Regions from separate parts of the Johannesbaptistia floridana genome, predicted to be linked through region 1. Evidence: predicted binding sites of a transcription regulator. Region 1 holds the regulator's gene; each other region holds the start of a gene.
What was found. The regulator NtcA, encoded in region 1, controls nitrogen genes in cyanobacteria. The targets are predictions, from matches to a motif close to TTTGTANCNNNNGNTACAAA.
Positions count from the first base shown of each region.

Region 2: a site for NtcA is predicted at 1,151-1,170, ahead of MW688_RS10660 (DUF4278 domain-containing protein). Genes of this name have one in related genera too.
Region 3: a site for NtcA is predicted at 2,831-2,850, ahead of MW688_RS02750 (DUF3155 domain-containing protein). Genes of this name have one in related genera too.
Region 4: a site for NtcA is predicted at 2,793-2,812, ahead of MW688_RS24325 (ammonium transporter). Genes of this name have one in related genera too.

Region 1 covers NZ_JALKVM010000170.1:31,644-36,631, reverse strand. The annotation lists gene MW688_RS11535 (DUF3084 domain-containing protein) at 51-1,481, opposite strand; gene ntcA (global nitrogen regulator NtcA) at 1,490-2,167, opposite strand; gene fabI (enoyl-ACP reductase FabI) at 2,366-3,142, shown strand; gene MW688_RS11520 (mechanosensitive ion channel family protein) at 3,236-4,090, opposite strand; gene MW688_RS11515 (hypothetical protein) at 4,094-4,988, opposite strand, start outside.
Region 2 covers NZ_JALKVM010000155.1:11,445-16,432, reverse strand. The annotation lists gene MW688_RS10665 (hypothetical protein) at 1-757, opposite strand, end outside; gene MW688_RS10660 (DUF4278 domain-containing protein) at 1,312-1,497, shown strand; gene pirA (arginine synthesis PII-interacting regulator PirA) at 1,758-2,165, shown strand; gene MW688_RS10650 (low molecular weight protein-tyrosine-phosphatase) at 2,308-2,793, opposite strand; gene MW688_RS10645 (YbaB/EbfC family nucleoid-associated protein) at 2,821-3,168, opposite strand; gene murB (UDP-N-acetylmuramate dehydrogenase) at 3,292-4,206, opposite strand; gene murC (UDP-N-acetylmuramate--L-alanine ligase) at 4,211-4,988, opposite strand, start outside.
Region 3 covers NZ_JALKVM010000037.1:6,300-11,287, forward strand. The annotation lists gene MW688_RS02730 (DUF1565 domain-containing protein) at 1-652, shown strand, start outside; gene MW688_RS02735 (phenylpyruvate tautomerase MIF-related protein) at 649-1,002, opposite strand; gene psb30 (photosystem II reaction center protein Ycf12/Psb30) at 1,100-1,231, opposite strand; gene MW688_RS02745 (sensor histidine kinase) at 1,347-2,606, opposite strand; gene MW688_RS02750 (DUF3155 domain-containing protein) at 2,880-3,203, shown strand; gene MW688_RS02755 (cofactor assembly of complex C subunit B) at 3,321-3,845, opposite strand; gene MW688_RS02760 (GumC family protein) at 3,926-4,988, opposite strand, start outside.
Region 4 covers NZ_JALKVM010000423.1:21,993-26,980, reverse strand. The annotation lists gene hpsO (hormogonium polysaccharide biosynthesis glycosyltransferase HpsO) at 1-1,130, shown strand, start outside; gene MW688_RS24325 (ammonium transporter) at 1,203-2,678, opposite strand; gene MW688_RS24320 (PEP-CTERM sorting domain-containing protein) at 3,041-3,649, opposite strand; gene MW688_RS24315 (PEP-CTERM sorting domain-containing protein) at 4,063-4,728, opposite strand.

The DNA.
Region 1 (4,988 bases):
CTGAATTTATGATGACAAACCCTCGATTTAAAATCCAAAGCAGATATGACTTAGGTACTAATAATTATTTTGCCATCAACTAAAGCAATGAGCTGAAGCTTCAGGGGTCCTGAAGTATAGGCTGTTTCGCTAACCAAGGCAATTATTTCGTCAGGAGGTTCTTCTGCTTCGGTAATTGCTTCAACAAAGTTAACAATTGTCTTGAGTTTTCCCTCTTCAATTTGAATATCTCCGAGAATACCCGCACGACGGGCACGAAATTCTGAAGCAGCTAACAACCAATCTAGTCTAGCTTGTATTTGTGCTTCGCTCATCTCTTCTATATCGAGAGAAACTGAGGCTATTTCCTGTTCTGGGGAAAATACTTCTCTATTGGGTGTTACGTCTGTGAAAACTCTAATTTGTTCTTCTCCTGCGGCATAGTTTTCGGCGGCGAGAATACGCACCACATATTCTTCTCCATCATCTATTTCTCTGGCTAATTGTTTGACTTGAGATTCAGTAATTTGTACGATTCTTTGATATTTTTGAATATTATCAAGATTAGCGGCTTTAATAGCCGTTTGATTGGCTTGTCGCAGTAAGAAGTTAATTGCTTCGGTAACGGCTTCGGGGTCTAAAATTTGTACCACATTGAAGGCTAAAACTTGTCCTCTGACAATAGCTATTTGACTTTCTCGTAGTGTTTGATACTCTTGGTAGTATTGTTCAAGGGTATTTACTTCTCGATTCAAAAAGCTAATCTGTTCTTCTAATTCTTTTAATTGCTGTTGTTGGTTTGCTAATCGAGTATTTTTCCTGGTGATTGCTTTATCGAGGATTCTAATTTTTTGATCTCTTTCTTTTATAGTTGTTTGTAGAGCTTGTTGTTGTCGGGCTAATTGTTCGATGGTTCTTTGTCTTTGTACTAAGTCTTGGTTTTGATTTTCTATTTGTGCTGCTTGATTAGCGATAGTTTCTTTGGAGGAGGCGATTTGCTGATTTAATTGTGTTCTCAACTCAATTAATTCTTCTCTTTCTGTAGCTAAAGATTCTACTTCCTCTTCTAAGCTAGAGACTTGTTGCCTGACTAATTCTAGTTCAATGTTTGCTTTTTGGAAGTTTTGATTTAATTCAACTAAATAATCTTCTATTGCTTCTTTTTCCTGTCTAGCTATACTTAGTTGTTGTTCTATTTCTTTTTTTTGCTCAGTTACTTGCGACAATCCCCTCTGAGCTTCTCTGCGTTCTTTACGAATTTGATCAATTTCAAATATTCCTTTCCGTAAGTTTTCACTTAAACTAAAGAGAATGCCCAGAGTTGATGCGGCAATTACTAATCCGGTGAAAATTGTTACTAACATAGCGGTTTGCCGAGGACGTAGATTAAATATTCTTAGTCTGGCTTTACCTACTTTTGTTCCTAGGCGATCGCCTAAAGCTGCGATCGTTCCACCTAATACTATGATTGCTATTATTAATACTAAAGCACTGGTGGTCATATATAGCTTTAGGCAAACTGTTGACTCAATACTACTGGATTATGTACTGTTATTTTTTTCTTATGAATTGAAATCATTTCTTCTTGTCTTAATTCTCCTAGTAAGCGAGTTACTGTTACGCGGGTTGATCCTATTGCTTCTGCGATCGCCTGGTGAGACAATTTTAAATCTATTCTAATTCCTTCTGTTGTTGGTACGCCAAAATCGCGACATAAAATCAACAAAAAACTTACTAAACGAGAACCCATATCTCGATGTGCTAAAGTTTCTATCATCATTTCTGTTTGTAAAATTCTTGACGATAGTCCTTGTAGCATTAACATTGACAGTTCTGGATTATCTTTCAGAGATTTGCGGAAATTGTCGATTGGAGCACTTAATAGTTCTACTGGTGTAAAAGCTACTGCGTGATAAAAGCGGTCTGATTTTTCCCCTGTAATTAGTGATAATACTCCAAAAACGCTATTTTCTCTTAGTAAAGCTACAGTAATTTCTTCTCCTGCTTCATAAACTCGGGATAGTTTTACAGCACCTTTTAACAAAAAATAGACTCTTTCTGCTGGATCTCCCGGAAAAAATATAGTTTTCCCGCGATCAAAGCTTTCTACTACGGGGGGGTATATTCCCCCTCCTACTTGGCGGAAAACGGAGGCTAAAGGTTTATCTTGACTTACGGATAGTTCCATTATAGTTTTAGTTACTAAAAAAGCTTTACATTAATCAAAGATTAGAGCTACAGATTTTACAGAATAATTTTACACCCTTTGGTATAGCATTATACTTTTTTTTTAGAGAATATTTAATATCTGTTCAAATAGTTCTTCTTCATATAATATCAAGAGATTGTCAACTTTAAATTTAAAAACATTTTCAACTACACCACTATGTTAAACTTATCAGGGAAAAAAGCTTTAGTCACTGGAATTGCCAATAACCGCTCAATTGCTTGGGGTATTGCACAACAACTAAACAAAGCTGGAGCCGAATTAGGTGTTACCTATTTACCGGATGACAAGGGACGTTTCCAAAAAAAAGTAGGAGAATTAGTAGAACCTCTTAATCCTACTCTATTTCTCCCCTGTGATGTCCAAAATGACGAACAGATTAGAGAAACTTTTGCCCAAGTCAAAGAAAAGTGGGGTAACTTCGATATTCTCATTCACTGTTTAGCTTTTGCTAACAAAGAAGATCTCTCAGGAGACTTTAGTAATGTTAGCAGAAAAGGATTTAGTACCGCCTTAGATGTTAGTGCCTATTCTCTTACTAGCTTAGCTAAAGAGGCTAAACCCTTGTTTAATCCAGGTAGCAGTATAGTTACCCTTACTTATATAGGCGGTGTTAAAGTAGTTCCCAACTATAATGTGATGGGTGTGGCTAAAGCTGCTTTAGAGATGAGTGTTCGTTATCTCGCAGCCGAGATGGGACCTAGTAATATCCGGGTTAATGGAATCTCCGCAGGACCAATTCGTACTTTGGCTTCTTCGGCGGTAGGGGGTATTTTAGATATGATTCGCCATGTAGAAGACAAAGCACCCCTAAAACGTACTGTGACTCAAGCTGAAGTGGGAAACACTGCTGCATTTTTATGTAGCGATTTAGCTAGTGGCATTACTGGACAAATTATCTACGTAGATGCAGGTTACGAAATTATGGGTTTTTAGGCAAAAAAATTGTAGCGATCTCCCAAAAAACCCCAAAGGCGATCGCTACCCAGAAAAAATCAACAGGAAATTGTGAACAATAAACAAACTTAATTAAACCAACCTAGTTACTTTAGGATAGGTAAAATGATGATGAGAGAATGCTTTTTTAGCTCGTTTAATTAAATCAGTTTGATAAATAAATTCGTCTCTAGCGTCTATGGGATAGCTTTTTAGTTTCAAGAGAATACCCCAGGGTTTTTGTTCAGCGATAACCACTACAGGCATTTTAACTTGAGTATATTTACTAGCGTAAGCAACTCGATAGAGAAGATGTATTGCTAAGTCTAAATCATTTTCATGGGCAAGATAAAATTTTGTCACAACTTGGGCTTCTAATTGACCAGCATTAGAGTTAGAAACTACATTTGTCCAAATTAAATTGTGAGGAATAATTAATATAGAATCGTCGGGAGTACGTAAACGAATGCTGCGTAATCCATAGTTAATTACTTCTCCGTAGTGTTCATTGATTTGAATGCGATCGCCTACCTTGTAAGGACTTTCAAATAAACTAACTAATCCAGCAATTACAGCACTAGCATAGTCTTTAAAAGCAAAACCCAAAGCTACAGCAACCGTACCAGTCAAAGCAAAAATATTTTCTCTAGACAAGTTAATAAATAAATTAACTAGAATAGTTACTGCTATCAGCAAAACTACTGTGCGGAAAAAAGGCAGAGATTGTTTAATCCCTAAACGCCATTCTCGCTTAACTCGTTCGGAGAACCAATTAATTAGTTTTTCTAATAAAATTATGGCTAAGTAAGCAGCAACAATTACTAAGACAGCTTGAGTAATCTTACTAACAGTTATTTCATTTAATAATTTTTCTGCTTGATTTTTAGTTTCTGAAGTAATATCATCCCCAGATTGAGCTAAAATCAAGCTGTTCAACTCCAAGATCATGGTTTATTCACCAATATAAAAATTATTGCCGTCCAGTTCTTCTTTTACTTTAGGATAGTAGATAGGATTTAATCGAAATAGTTGTGAATCTTCTTCAATTATTCCTTGACTGTACAACTTTTGTAAACCATTTTGTACAGTAGCGGGGGGATCTCCAAGAGTAACAGCTAAATGTTCTAAAGTAATTTCTTGATGTAGCAATAGAGAATAAAGTAGATAGTGATCTTCTAAAGATAAGTTTGGTAATTTTGGTAAGGTAGGAACTTTAGTAACAAGTTGTGAAGAGTCAAAGGCAAGAGAATGTCTCAGTAATTGCGCGGCTACAGTACTTAGACCGTGGGAAACAACTTTTAATTGCTGAAAAAACTCAGTTTTTTTATCTGGCGCGAGATCTTGATCTAAATCAAAATTTACGTTTATTTCTTCCATCACTGGAGTTAACCAAGCTTCTAATTCTTCCCTGTCTAAACTAGGTATCACAAAAGTTTTTGGACAATAGGCATGTAGTTGACAGACACAATTAAGATAGTTCCAAGCTATTTGATTACAGGAAATTATCCAAAATCTAGAAGAATCAGCTAAGATATTTTTTTTCAGGGAATCAATACCGTTTAATCCCGATACTGAGCGTAAAAAACACCATTCTAAGCTAGGAATAACCACTATTTCTTTTAATTTTTCTTGATGATAAATACTAACTTTTCCTAGCTGTTGTCTTAATTTTTCAGCAATTTTATTAATATCTTCTGGTCTTTGTAACCATTCTAACCAAGTAATTGGTAAATTAATTTCTGTTGATAGTTCTCCTAAGCTTTCTGTAATAATTTCTCTCCTTGATTCTACTGAATTGCTAATAATTGTTAGAGAATTACCAGGCTGATCTGGTTTTTTTTGCCAT
Region 2 (4,988 bases), on a different contig from region 1:
ATAGATAAGTTTTGGCAATTATTTGTTCAGAGTCTATAGCTATATTTGTTGTTAAGAAAAGAGCCCTCAAAATATTAGGTCTATTTCTTCTATTTAAAAAGAATTTTAGAATTAAAATACTGACAATAAAATAAGTCATCCATTGTAAATCATTAGCAAGAAAAACCAGGGAAATATACATCAAAGCAACGACTATTACCAAATATAATAGTATATCTATAATAAACCAGATTAGCTGATGTTTAACGATTTTTAGTAGAGGAATTATATATATCGAGCTGATTAAACTAAACCAAATCCAGTTAAATACTGTACCTTTATAGTTGTACATAATCAAACTTAATCCTAGCCAGATAGAAGTTAGAGTTATCACCTCAGTAATTATGAATAAATACATCGAAATGTTTGATGAGAATTTAGCTTGATTAAAAAGCATTGGCAAAAAAGTTACCTTGATTCTGTCTTTTTCTGATATTATTTTCAGGGAACTGTATTTAACTAAATTTCTTTTACCTACTAATACTTCCCAAGCTTCTTGAGCATTAGCAAACCGATTAGTACTAATTGGATCTATGAGTTTTTCGATCCACTCGACAAACTTACTCGATATCTTCACTTTGGGGCAAAAATCAATTTTTAGTTTTTTTTGAGGAAGGTCTGTAGGATTATTTCCTGTCAGTAAAAATATTAAAGTTGCCCCTAATCCATATAAATCTGTAGCTAAATTAGCTCTGCCTTGGTATTGTTCTGGAGCCATATAACCATACGTACCAACTACCGTTTTAGCCGTAATTGTCTGGCGATAGGTGTCTTGAACTCCACGTTAAAATTGAAACTTTTATAGTAGCCGAAAACACCACAAAATCCCCCTAAGGCTAATCCTATCCCTAAAGCCACAGGAAACTAAGAATTTGATACCTTTGATTAAGTACAATGTCAACTATTTTTAATGGCATCATCTACTCCTTTGGCGATTCTGTGGCCAACAATTATGAAATACAGGAGGTTTTTTCAGTCTATTTGATTTGTGGAGATGCTATCTTTAAGTAGGTAGGGTGCGACCTGAAAAGTTGCATCCTACTTACTTTAAAGATAACATTGATTACAAAGCTTCCGGTACAATGTTGAAGAGCGATCGCTCTCTTTTTCCTTGGTATAAAAGATTACTGAAGTTTTTTTTTCTTTGTTTGTTCTTCTTTGTTTCAAACTTCAAATGTTATTGATTGATGACTTATTTTAAAAAAAGTAACAAAATATACAGTTTTTTTGGGGAAATGCTAAAATAAAAATAAATCAATCAGGAGAAAAACCATGAAATTGATATTCCGAGGAGTCAAATACGAAAAAGAGCCAATGACAGTCAATATAGTCGAAGGAGAAGTAGGGGGTAAATATAGAGGCTCATGTTGGAAAGCTCACCACTATAAAGAAAGATATCGTCGCCGTCAATCCTCCTCCTCTGAGTTGACTTATCGTGGCGCCCATTACCAACATTAAGTTTAAATCTAGATACTTTTTAACTGAGGAAATTAGCAGAGTAGGATTCTATAGGTATAAAGATTTGTGTAGTTGAGCACAAAAGCGAGAAATTTACTTGCTCACTCTTGTATGTACATATTTCCTAACTATAGAGCTATGGGCTAAGAGATAGAGAATTAAAAGATTGTTATTTATTGTCTTTTTCCATTTTTTGTTTGGCGAGTGCCTTCTGTGAATACATAAGTTATTGCTATAAAAATATAATTAGGAGTTTAAAAATGAAATTATCTTACCGTGGTGTTAAATACGATCAAGTTTCATCAACTATAGAATTTGACCAAAGAGAAATAGGCGGAAAATATAGAGGTCAGGTTTGGCATCACAAATACCCTAGACACATACCAGATATTAAACCAAAAATCTATCGACAATATAGAGGTGTAGCTTATAGCACTTGCCCTCTACCTCTTCAGCAAATACCCACTCCAGAAAAAGCTAAACCTTTAGCTTATGAAGGTTACTGTCTAATTAATTCTCAAAAAAAAATAACTGTTAATCAATCTGCTCATATTCATTTAGAAAATATCAGACGTAGTTTAGAACATAGATTAACTGTAGCTAAAGCTAGAGGAGATGAGCAACTTATTGATTTACTAGAGAAAGAATCAGCGCAATTGAGTTTATAACTCACTCACACAACTCCCATCAAAAAAATCAACTTTTTCTCGGGGTAATTTAGTACAAAAGTACTGGTTTTTGAGTGCGTTAGGCGGTAAGCGCCTAACGCACCATATATTTATAGTTTAATAAAAAGATATCACAAGAGAGTTAGGGAAGATTTCCAGATGTTTGTAATGTTTTTAATAAACTCTGACAACTGTCTAGAAGTAAATCTATAACTAATTCAAATCCCTCTCTTCCCCCATAATAAGGATCTGGTACATCTTTAACTGAATATTTTGTCGCAAAGTCACACATCAATTTAACTTTGTCACGATATTTTCCTTGAGGATCTAGATAAAGAATATCTTGATAGTTACTCCTATCCATAGCTAAAATTAGGTCAAATGCCTGAAAATCAGCCACTTCAAATTGTCTGGCTTTGCCAATTAGTTTAATACCCCTTGATTTAGCCACTTCAGTCATTCTTCTATCTGGAGGAGCGCCAAGATGATAGCTAGATGTACCAGCCGAGTCACAAAATATGGATTCTGTTAATCCAGCTTCTGCAACTAGCTTTTTCATAATGTTTTCTGCCGTAGGAGAGCGACAAATGTTCCCTAAACAAACAAAAAGTATGGCATAGGAAGTCATTTTATTTACACATTAATTTACATTAATTTACATATTAGGTAAATTCAAGCTACTAGTTAATTGTTCCATGCGCTCTTCCATATTTGCTTTGGATTTAGCATAACCGTCTTTTAGAGCAGTAGTTACTATCTCAGAGAGTTCTTCGGGGGTTTTTTCTAAAGCTTGAGGCTCAATTTTTACCCGGAGGGGCTCTTGGTTACCGCTCATCACGACGGTTACTAAGCCATCTGGGCTTTCTCCCTCTATTTCCATATTTTCTAGTTCTTCTTGTAGCTTTTTAGCATCTTCTTGCATTTGCTGAGCTTTTTGTAAAGCTGTGGCAAATTGTTTCATTTTGTTAATTCCGAAACCGAAGCCTTTACCTTCTTTATTCATAATCTCTAAACTTATTTTCTTAAATTATAATTGTACTTGAGATTTTACAGTCCTATTCTAATTATATCAAAGACTGGTTCCATATTATACTCAAGGATGTTAGATAGGTTTAAGAATCTAGGGTCAAAATTCCCCAAGAATTTGCACTTCTGTTTCTAAATTTATATTCCAGTTTTTAGCTACTGTAGCCTGTATATGATTAATTAATTGCCAAATATCCATGGCAGTAGCATGACCACAATTGAGGATAAAATTAGCGTGACGGTGGGCTACTTGGGCATCACCTATAGAATATCCTTTTAAGCCAGATTGCTCAATTAACCAGCCTGCTGCATAGTTTGGAGGATTACGAAAAACACTACCACAACTAGGGCGGTCGTAGGGCTGAGATTTGGTTCTCGTTTTCAGATTTTTATTAGTTATTTCTAGCATTTTTTCTTTGCCCCAACCTGACTCTAGTTTAAATGTTGCTTCTAAAACTAATTTATTTTGGTTTTGTAGTTTTGAGTAGCGATATTGATAGGCTAGATCTTCATTTTTGAGTATTTCTATTTGGCCATCAGATGAGATAATTTTTGTTGCCACTAGACAATCGGCAGTGGCTGCGCCGTGTGCTCCTGCATTCATCACTACAGCACCTCCTACAGTGCCGGGAATACCTACCGCCCACTCTAATCCTTTCCAGCCTCTTTTTGCTGCTTGCCAGGCAACTTTGGCAATTGGCTCTCCCGCCGCTACCGTTATTTGAGTTGTTTCTGTATCAAAGTTGCTGTGACGCCAGTAACGAGTGTTTAATACTAAGCCAGCAATTCCGCGATCGCTTATTAGTAAATTTGACCCCGCCCCCAATATAGTTAATGGTATTCTCTGTTTGTTATACCATTCCCATATTTTTTCTAATTCTGACCAATTTCTCGGTGCTGTATACCATTCTGCTTTTCCCCCCACTCGCAATGATGTTAACTCTGCTAGGGATATTTGGGGGTTAATTAACCTGTTTTTTGATTTATCGCCAGAATTTATTAGAGATATATTCATATATTTATTGAGCAATTAATTGAGGAATAACTTGATTAAGATTGCCTGCGCCTAAAAATAGTGCTAAATCTTTGTTTTGTAACTTGGTTTTCAAAAGCTCTGCTAAAGTTGATAAATCATCATGATAGATAACCTGATCATGATTTTGTTTAACTGCATCGGCTAGTGTTGCTCCAGTTATTTTTTGAGGGTTATTTTCTCCGGCGCCGTAAATATCTGTAATTATCACCAAATCTGCTTCAGCAAAAGCAGTAGCAAACTCTGTTAACAAGGCTTCAGTCCTACTATAGCGATGGGGTTGGAAAATCGCTATAATTCTGTTTACGGAGTTTGTTTCTACTTGCAGACGTGCCGCTTTTAGGGTAGCAGTAATCTCACTGGGGTGATGGGCATAATCGTCAACGAGAGTTGCTCCCATGTATTTACCTTTTACTTCAAAGCGTCTTTTAGCCCCGGTAAAATTGGCGATCGCCTCTGCGATTGTTTCAAAGTTTAACTCTAACTTTCTGCCTACAGCGATTGCTCCTAGAGCATTACTTATATTATGTTTCCCTGGAATTTGTAAATTTACTATTCCTAGATACTTGCCTTTTTCCCACACTTTAGCTTGGCTATATTTTCCCCTGTAAGTAATTTCTGTTGCTATGTAGTCTGCTTCCCTATAGGGATCTAAACTGTAACTTATCTCAGGTTTAATTTGCTCTCTAACTATTTGGCAATCTATGCAACCAATTAAAGTTTCACACTGGCGAGCAAATGTTTTAAATGTGGCGATTAATTCT
Region 3 (4,988 bases), on a different contig from region 1:
AATTACAAATAATCGCCTAGGAGTTATCTTAGAAGAAAATGCTCAAGCAATTTTACGTAACAATGTTATTGAAAAATCAAAGGAACATGGATTAGTGGCGATCTCCCAATCCCGTGTAGATTTAGGAACCAATAATGACTTAGGCAATAATTTATTTCAAAAAAATCGGGGCTTAGATATTCGCAACCTAACTACTAATTCAATTTTGGCAGTGGGGACGAAACTTTCAGGAAATTTTGAAGGTCAAGTTGATTTTGGCAACTCTTTAGTAATCAATGGTGGACAAGGGCCTGCTCTATCTTCTTCAACAGAAGCAAACTCAACTCCCGAGACAGGGGGGACAAATAGTGTTACTATCCCTACACCGATGAGTTCACCAGAAGAGAATTCCCAAAGTCCAGATTTTCCACAAGGGACAGATATTACTACTACCTTAGCACCTCAAAAACCTAGTTATCGAGTGGTGGTTGAAGCTACTCCTCAACAAGTTGAGAGACTCAAAGACTTATATCCAGATGCCTTTAGTACGGTGCATAATGGACAAAAAATGTTGCAAGTTGGACTGTTTGGCAGTTGGGATAATGCACAACAAGTGCTAGGAGAGTTAGAATCCGTTGGTTTAAGACAGATGATCGTGATTGTAGAATATTAACCAAAAGTTGAGCCATTCCAGCCCCACATTGTTCTTTCTACATCAGTAAATCCGATATAGGTTCTTTCTGCGGGTACACCTAGTTTTTCGGCAATTACTTGACAAAAATCTTTACTCATCGCTTTGACTAGGGTTTTATCCATCTTGCCGATACTTTTTACCTCTAGATAGCAAACAGGATCAAAACTTCCGGCAAAACTCATAGCAACACCAGGTTCAAAAGCTGTCATCACATAAGATTCAGGCTTATTTAAATGCTGAGCTAACTTACTCGATAATGTTTTCAGTAGATCTTCTACTAAAGTTTTGTCACTGGGATTAACAGAGCATTGTACTTTGATTAGGGGCATAATTGCAAACCTCAATTATTTAGTTGATAAATATCACTAAAGCTAATCAAATGAAGAAGTAATATCTACATTTAACTAGCTATAGCGGAATTCCAATTTAGAGATCTCCACCGCGGAAAGCTAGGACAAAGATAACTATTGGGCCTGAAATCATAATCAAACCGACAAAAGTTAGTTGTAAAATTGCCTCTAAATTGAGGTTACTGAATAAATTGGTAATAAAATCCATACATCCTCCTAAAGACCCTTAGCAATTGATTAATTAAATCTTAAACGCCAAAATCTATCTTACCTGTCAATTCTCCTTATTCTCAGTAAACTTAACAAAAATATATAAACTTTTATTAAGATTGTTGACAAGCAATTAAAAACCAAACAATAAAGGTAGTACCACCTTCGTGAGGTTGGGAGTTAAAAATAGCTTGATTAGGACTAATTAATTCAATTTTACCACGCATTTGAGTAACTAGTTCCAAGGCGATCGCCAAACCTAGACCAGTTCCTGGTATATTGCCATCAGCTTGAGTTCCACGATAATGGCGTTCAAAAATGCGACTTTGGACTTCTTGGGGAATACCGCAGCCTGTGTCATGGATTGCCAAGCCTTGAAACTGAATTCCTGAGGCGGTCACAATTTTGATCGCACCACCTCTGGGGGTATATTTCAGGGCATTATCCAACAAATTATGTAAAACTTCTTTCAAAGCTTGAGGATTAGCTTCAATCAAAGGCAAATCCTCGGCCATTTCCACTTCTACGGTAATTCCTTTAGTTTCAGCCATGGTCAAAGCTGTAAAAATTACCGACTCAGCTACTTCCTGGAGTTTTACTGGTTCAAGATTCAAGCCTTTACTAGGTAATTGAGGAGGACTAGGAGTTGCCTCTATCAAAGAATCTGGTTGAAGTAGAGTAGAATTAGCAGTAAATTCCCTAATTAATTCTTGAATATGCTCAGTTTGTTGATATAAACCCTCAGCCACTTTGTGATTAGGATCTGATGGTAAAAGTCGTTTCAAAAGTAGCTTAGCAAAAGTCCGTAAAGCTGTGAGAGGATTACGTAATTGGTGGAGAAAATCATCAAGTTTTTCTCCCTCTACTATACGTAGTTTTTCTTGCTGCAAAAAATTTTCTTGAGACCAAACTTGATGTTGCTGGAGTAAAGTAGCGATGGCGATTGTTTCAGCGATTTTTTCTACTTGGTCTATTTCCCGTGATTGCCAGTCTGTCTTTTCCCGTTTAGCTACCAACAAGCCTATTACCGCTTCTTCATATACCAAAGGTACTACTAGTTGATGAGTGTTTTGATGTGGTTGGGATAGAGTTGAGGGATTTTCTGGAGGAATAAATGATTCACTCTGTTGTTGCTGTATAATTTCCGAGGTACTTTCTGAATTTGGCCAAACTTTGGGGAAGCCTTCAAGGGTGTTTACTGGGTTTATGGGATAAACGGCCACTGGTATTAGTCTAGTTAACTGTGTTTGTTGTGACTTTTGAGTCAAATACACTGCGGACCAGTTTGAACCTAAACTTTGAGCAAGTAAAGCTAATTGAGACTGACACAGCGCTAAAAACTCTCTACTAATCTCTTGGTCACAAGATAACATGAATGGAATCCTAGTTTAATCAATTTAAACAGCTTGAAGCTAGGCTAAATACTGTTTTTTCTATCTTAACTTTTAAAGGCTTCACTTGAGAGAAAACGGTGTTAATTTTTACTTTTCAAAAAAAATTTTTTCCCTCTAATACTTATATATCAACTGTTTTGCTCATATCAGTGACCATGGGGGGGTTGATTTTTTTAATCTCATATTATACAATTTTATCGGCTTCTGTAAAGATAAATACATATAATAGGCTTAAATTAGGAGGTAAACAGGTTGGCTAGGAAACGTAAACGCAAAAGTCGCCGCCGCCTAGAGGGACGCAAAATACTAGCATTAGTACCTCAGTACAATCTCGAAAGTGGTGAAGATAAACCAGTGACAGCAGCACGAAAGTATATTAAAAGCTTTGGTATAACTCCTCCCGCTGTCTTGATTGTGAGACGCAATGAACACACCACTGACAGATATTTCTGGGCAGAGAAAGGATTATTTGGAGCTCAATATGTGGAGGAGAATCATTTTCTTTTCCCCAGCTTAAGAGGAATTATACCAAATCCTCCAGCTCCGGCAAAAGCATCTGTTCTGAGTACTTCGTAAGCCTTTTTAAAATTCAAACCACTCATAAATTGATTAAACTTTTGAGTGGTTGATTGGTATTTTTTAGGATAGGTTAAAATTCCATAGAATCTAAGGGCATAATCAGGCGATTTGCCCTTAAAGGTTCAATGATTTTTTAAATTGAATTAATTCATCACGATGAGCGGTTACTGCAATTTGGGTTTCTATCTCATCGTCTTGATTTTTCTGAGGTGTAACAGTCAAGAATACCTGCTCCAAACGTCCGGCATTTTGCCAATAGAAGATGCCAGCAACAGGTGCTATTACTGTCAATATCAAGGTATATTGACCAATATTAGGGAAAAGTAGTGAAATAACTAGACTCAAAGATAGTAACCCAAAAAAAGCTAAAATACTCAAAAGTAAGGCTAAAAACCAACTAGGACGAACAAAACCTTCAAAAGTAACTTGATTACTAGCGGAGTCTACAGCCTTAACTTGATAAGCTCTAGCTTCAAAATAATTTTGCAACTGAATGAGGATTTTTTCTTCAGGTAGTTTACTAGTTAAAATCAGTTGCTGAGTACGATCTTTGACAGCAGCACGGATAAAGAAAAATAGCCCAATCATGAGCAGGATAGTGAGAAAAAAAGTAGAAGAAAGAACAGAATTACTGACCATGGCCTAAACTGATAAATAAATTTTCACAAAATTTAAGAAATAAGGAGAGATTGCCTTATTTCTCCCGGCTAAAGCTTAATTTACTGACGGCCGTAATAGCTAGAGTAGTGGTCATAGTAATAGTATGAACCATGACTATGTCGAGTGACATTATTGGCTACTAAGCCCAAGATAGGTACTTGAGACATTTGCAATTGTTCGATACTTTGTTTCAAAGCAGAGCGATCAGTTTTAGCAATTTTAGTAACAAGAATTAGTCCTTGAGTGTAGTTTGCCAAAATTCTAGCATCAGCAAAACCTAACAAAGGTGGAGTATCGTAAATAATTAGGTCAAACTCTCCAGATCTTTCTAACTCTGTGACTATTTCCCGCATTTTTTGAGAAGAAAGTAAACGAGTAGGATCTGGAGGTACATCTCCTGCGGTAATTACTGAAAGATTTTCTTCTGATGGTACTTGTTGAATAACACTATTCAAACTCGTACCCGTGGCAATAACATTACTCAAACCCCGTTGATTTTCTAAATTGAGGCGATGATGAACTTGAGGTCGTCGTAAATCTCCATCAATTAAGAGCACTTTTTGACCCATAGCACTAGCAGCTTTAGCTAAGTTGAGGGAAATCGTTGATTTACCCTCCGCAGGAGCTGAAGAGCTAATCACAATGGATTTAATTATCCTATCAGAACTTAAAAGGCGAATGTTGGTATATAGAGAACGAAAGGCTTCTACAAAGGGGGTAGCTTTGTAATTGGATTCTGAACTAGTAGCTGTTGTTGTCTCATTAGTAGTATCACCTAGAGAAATCTTGTTATTGCCAATAGTTAATTCTGGTAAACCTTTGTTGAGGAATTTTTGGACATTATCTAATTCTTTTTGTAGAGGAATAAGAGCGAGGATAGGTAGGTCAACGGTTTCTTTCAATTCTTCAGCAGAATGAAACACAGGATCTAGGCGATCTGCTAACAATGCTGCTCCCATTCCCAATATTAAACCGCCGATGGTGCTGAGAATTAGATTGCGCAGGGGTCGAGGATAAATTGGCTCATTCGGTAGCTTAACTGAAGAGATTAACTGCCAGGGGAGTGGTTGTTGAGCTGCTTCTAGTTGAAGTTTTTCTTGATCGGCGAGGAAACGACCCAGG
Region 4 (4,988 bases), on a different contig from region 1:
TTAAACTTAACTGTGCCAAGCTAGAATTATTAGCTAATTTAGAAGACAATCACCAAGTTATGGTGGTTGTGCCGAAACTATGGCAACCGGGAGGAGTACAAAATCAAACTGTTACTACGACTCCTTGGTCTCAGGGCAATTTCAGTTTAGTTCCAATTAGTAATTTTAGTAAAAATAATCAAGCATTATTAACTTTTGGTTTAGAAATCAAAAATTTGCTTCAAGAATTCCAACCTGATATTATTCAGGTGGAACAAGGGGCTAAATCCCTAGGCTACGCTCAACTCATTACTCTCAATCGCTGGCTAAATCTCAAAGCCAAAAATGTCCTTTTTACCTGGTGGAATCTACCATATCAAACTAAATTCCCCTTATCTTGGTTAGAAAGCTACAATCTTCGCCATACCCAAGGATTAATTGGTGGTAATCAAGATGCTGTAGATATTTTACGCAACCATGGTTATACAGGAAAGAGTACTGTTTTACCCCAACTAGGAGTAGATGAACAATTATTTACGCCAAAACCGCAACCACAACTTGCTGAGGAATTGGGGATTAAATCTACAGAGTTTGTGATAGGTTTTGTCGGGCGCTTTGTTGAAGAAAAGGGTATTTTAACTTTAGTTAAAGCCGTTGCTAAACTTCAACTCAGTAACTGGAGGTTACTGCTTCTTGGTAGAGGAGATTTAATGACACAAATTCGCACTGAGGCAACAGAATTAGGAATTAGAGATAAATTAATAGTAGTAGAGAGCGTCCCTCATGAACAAGTAGCTAACTATTTAAATCTGATGAATGTTTTAGTTTTACCTTCCCAGACTACCTACAAAGTTAAAACTATTAGTGCTGTGGGATGGAAAGAACAATTTGGTCATGTATTAATTGAAGCGATGGCCTGTAGAGTGCCTGTAATTGGTTCTAATTCTGGAGAAATTCCCTATGTAATTGAAGATGCAGGTTTAATCTTTCCTGAAGGAGATGCAGTTGCTTTATCTCAATGCTTACAGCAGTTAGCCGAGAATACTGATTTAGCTAATCACTTAGCTGAATTAGGCTACCAAAGAGTTAGAGATAAGTATACTAATTTAGCTTTAGCTAAGCAACAGCTAGAATTCTATCAGGAGTTGTGAAAAAATTAGTGCTGCTTCCCATCTTGGAAAAGCAACACTATCTTAGGGGATTGAGTTAATTTAAACTCTTGTTTAATCTACTGTTCTAGAAATGTCTTCTACACCACTGATCCCAGTTGTATTAAGACCACTAGCGAAGATGTCAGCTTCTTTAACGAAACCATTGTATGCTTCCATACCATGTTCGCTGATATCTAAGCCTTCCATTTCTTCTTCTGGGGAAACTCGTAAGCCTAAGGTATATTTGAGGGCTAACCAACAAAGAACACTTAAAATCAAAGTAAAGGCACCAATGGAAACAATACCAATAATTTGATTAATCAGTTGTTGAACATTCTCAGAATTAAAGAATACAAAATTTTTCTTTTCAAATAATATACCATTTTCTAGGTCAAATATACCAACTGCCAGAGTACCCCAAATACCACAAACTAAGTGAACTGAAGTAGCACCTACTGGGTCATCAATTTTGATACTATCAAAGAAGGCTACAGAGAAAACCACAATCACACCAGCAATAGCACCAATAATTACAGCACCAAAATAGCCAACTACTGCACAGCCTGCGGTAATTCCCACTAAGCCTGCTAGGATACCATTGATTATCATAGATAAGTCAGGGGCACCATCTTTGAACCAAGAAGTGAAGGTGGCGGTAACTCCTCCTGCTGCCGCAGCTAGGTTAGTAGTTACAGCAATGTAGGCCACATTCTGACTCGCTGCTAATTCTGAACCTGGGTTAAAGCCAAACCAGCCTATCCAGAGAATTAAGCAACCTAGGGTAGCAATACTCATATTATGGCCAGGAATAGCATTGATTCTACCCTCTGAGTATTTACCTGCTCTAGGACCAAGGATAAAAGCTCCTGCTAAAGCGGCCCAACCTCCTACAGAGTGAACTACTGTAGAACCAGCAAAATCAAAAAAGCCAAGACCACCTAACCAACCTCCTTTTCCCCACACCCAATGTCCAGTGATGGGATAGAAAACTGCTGTGAGAACCACACTAAAGATTAAGAAATCATGGAATTTAATTCTTTCAGCTACAGCACCAGAAACAATTGTCGCCGCTGTGGCAGCGAAGGCTGATTGAAAGAGGAAGAATACGGGGATTGGTAATCCAGCAGGAAAAGGCTCTAATCCGTAGGTACCTGGTTGTCCCGATAGAAACCAACCCGAAGAACCAAAGAACCCATTGCCTGTACCAAACATGATTGCAAAACCTATTAGCCAGTAGGTTATTGTAGTAATAGCAAATACAATTAGATTTTTAGAGAGGATATTTACTGCATTTTTTTGACGACAGAAACCTGTCTCTAACATCCCAAATCCTGCATTCATAAAGATTACTAGGACTGATGCTACTAATATCCAAACGGTATCCAGTATTCCTTTTACTTCTTCTGGAGTTGGTGGTACTTCATCTTGAGCTATAGCTGCCGTTTTCCAAACAACCACAATAACGGCTGTTAAGGGTATGCAAGCTAACCAATAAAGTTTATTAATTCCGGGTATTCCCCATGTGTTAATTGATTTTTGTCTAGACATTTTTACTCAAAAACACTATATTTTTATATTTTGTACATCAAAACCAAATGTAGTTGAGACTAAATTTGATCTATTTATTTGAACTATTTAATATTCAACGTTTTCTATTTTATTTCTGTATTTTTAGATACATTATTTTGAGTTAACTCAGTATCATTGTGTTTTACCACAAGAAAATGAAGAGAGTGAGATGTTGAGTGTGTAGATGGTGGAGTGTGGGGTGTATAGAAATTGTGTAAGTCAAGAGATACTGATATGTTTTCAACTTTGTTGTAAAAAAAAGCGTTGCATCATGTACTTATAGACTAAAGCAACGCGCTTTCAACGTAGTTTATTTTTCAAGTAAGTTCTAAAACACCTACTTATTTTTTCTTCTTTTGTTGAGATTTAAAATAAGAACCTACACCTAGAACAAAAGCAGATCCTAAGATAGTCATAGGTTCAGGAATTTGTTGTGGTGGAACGAATAATGAATCTACTCTACCAGAGATGGAGAAGGCGCTAACCTCCTCCTCTCCAGGAGAACTGGTCTCACTAGATAGAGACAGAAATCCATTGTAGTCTACTGTACCTATACTCCAAATTCCTGGATATTGAATACCATAGAAATCAGGGACTCGGTCGTCGATTACTGTTCCTAGAGCTGTAGCATTAAAGGTTACTTCTTGTGGATCAACTCCCGCAGTAACTACAGGGTTGTTGATAGGCATACCTGTTATTTCCATGTCACCTACTCTAACGTCTGTGCCACTTCTAAGAGGAAGCTCTTCAAAGGCACCTGTAGTAGTGATGACTTCAGCGTTGGTGAACTCAAGAGTCCCATCAGTTGAGTCTAATTCAAACAAGTTTGAGTCTCCACCAATGGTTATGGTTCCTTGTACAAGATCAGCAGCACGAGCAGGGAGAAATGCACCTAATAAACTTAAGCCGGCAGCTATAGTTGATAATTTGATAAGATCTAGTTTTCTCATGTTTTTAGTTAACGAGACTACACTATTGTATGTTTTCTTTTATTTAGCATACATTATTTTGAAAATTTTTGGGGTTAAACGCCTTAACTTTACTAAATCTTTAAAAAACTCTACTCTTAACTGCATAAAAATTGAATTGATTGATGGTATTTCTGAAAATAAGACTACATAAAATCACTGATTTATTTTTTCAGATTAAGATTTATGATTGAGGAAAGAGCTTTTAAATTTACTTAATCAAACCAGTATCTAATTTTTTCCTGAAAACTTAACAGTTAATCAAATTGTTGTGCAATCTACCTAAATAGATCCTATTATTTTACCCAAAGTATAGTATAAATAAGTTATCTTAAATACTTAAACTCCATCGCTAACCCATCGGTTAGCGATAGAAATCATACTTAAGCTGGATATTATCTAGTTTTTTGTTGTTGATACTTCATATAAGAGCTTATACCTAGTACCAAAGCAGACCCTAAAATGGTCATAGGTTCAGGAATTTGTTGTGATGGGAATAAGTCGTCTTGGGTTATGATTAAAAAAGGATCAATGATTCCAGAGGCAGAAAAAGAATTATTTTCACTGGATAGTAACAAACCTCCTTCAAAATCTGGACCTAGAGTAATGTTTTCTACTCCTGTATCTACTAGAAATTCTTCAATGGTCCATATCCCTCTATACTCAACTTCAAATAAGTCAGAACCAAAACTGGTATCTATCACTTCCTCAGCGGTAAAAGTAACTACAGGGTTACTCTCTACATTTACCAATGGATTATTCAAAACATGGGGCATTTCGATATTGAGATTTTGGACAGAGACCCCTGTTTCTAATGGTATACCAGGGAAGTTTGACAGTCCCTCTCCAGCAAATACTCCTTCTGCTTGATTAACAACTGCTTCATCAAAGCTGATAATGTTGTTAAAGTTTTCTATAGATAAAAAGTTGGCATCTCCACTAAAAGTGATTTTACCATCGGTGAGACTTCCTTCTTGAGCGAAAGTAGGTAATGCGGTAGTTAATGAGGCTATAGCTGCCCCAAGGGTTGATAATATAAGTATATGTAGTTTTTTGTTCATGGTCAGATAGTTATTTAGAAAAATTTATTTACTATCTATTTATGATATATGATTTTAAGAAAATTTAGGGAAGATAGATATATTTACGATCATAAAAATCTATCAATTATTGAATGAAACAGATTAAGTCCGGTTTTCACATCAAATCCCTTTAATTAATTATATTATGAATATTGAGGCAAATACTTAAAAACCCTCTTTCTCCCGATGCTTTGATGGGCTCCCGGTGCCCCAGTACTGTTTTAATAATAAGTATATAA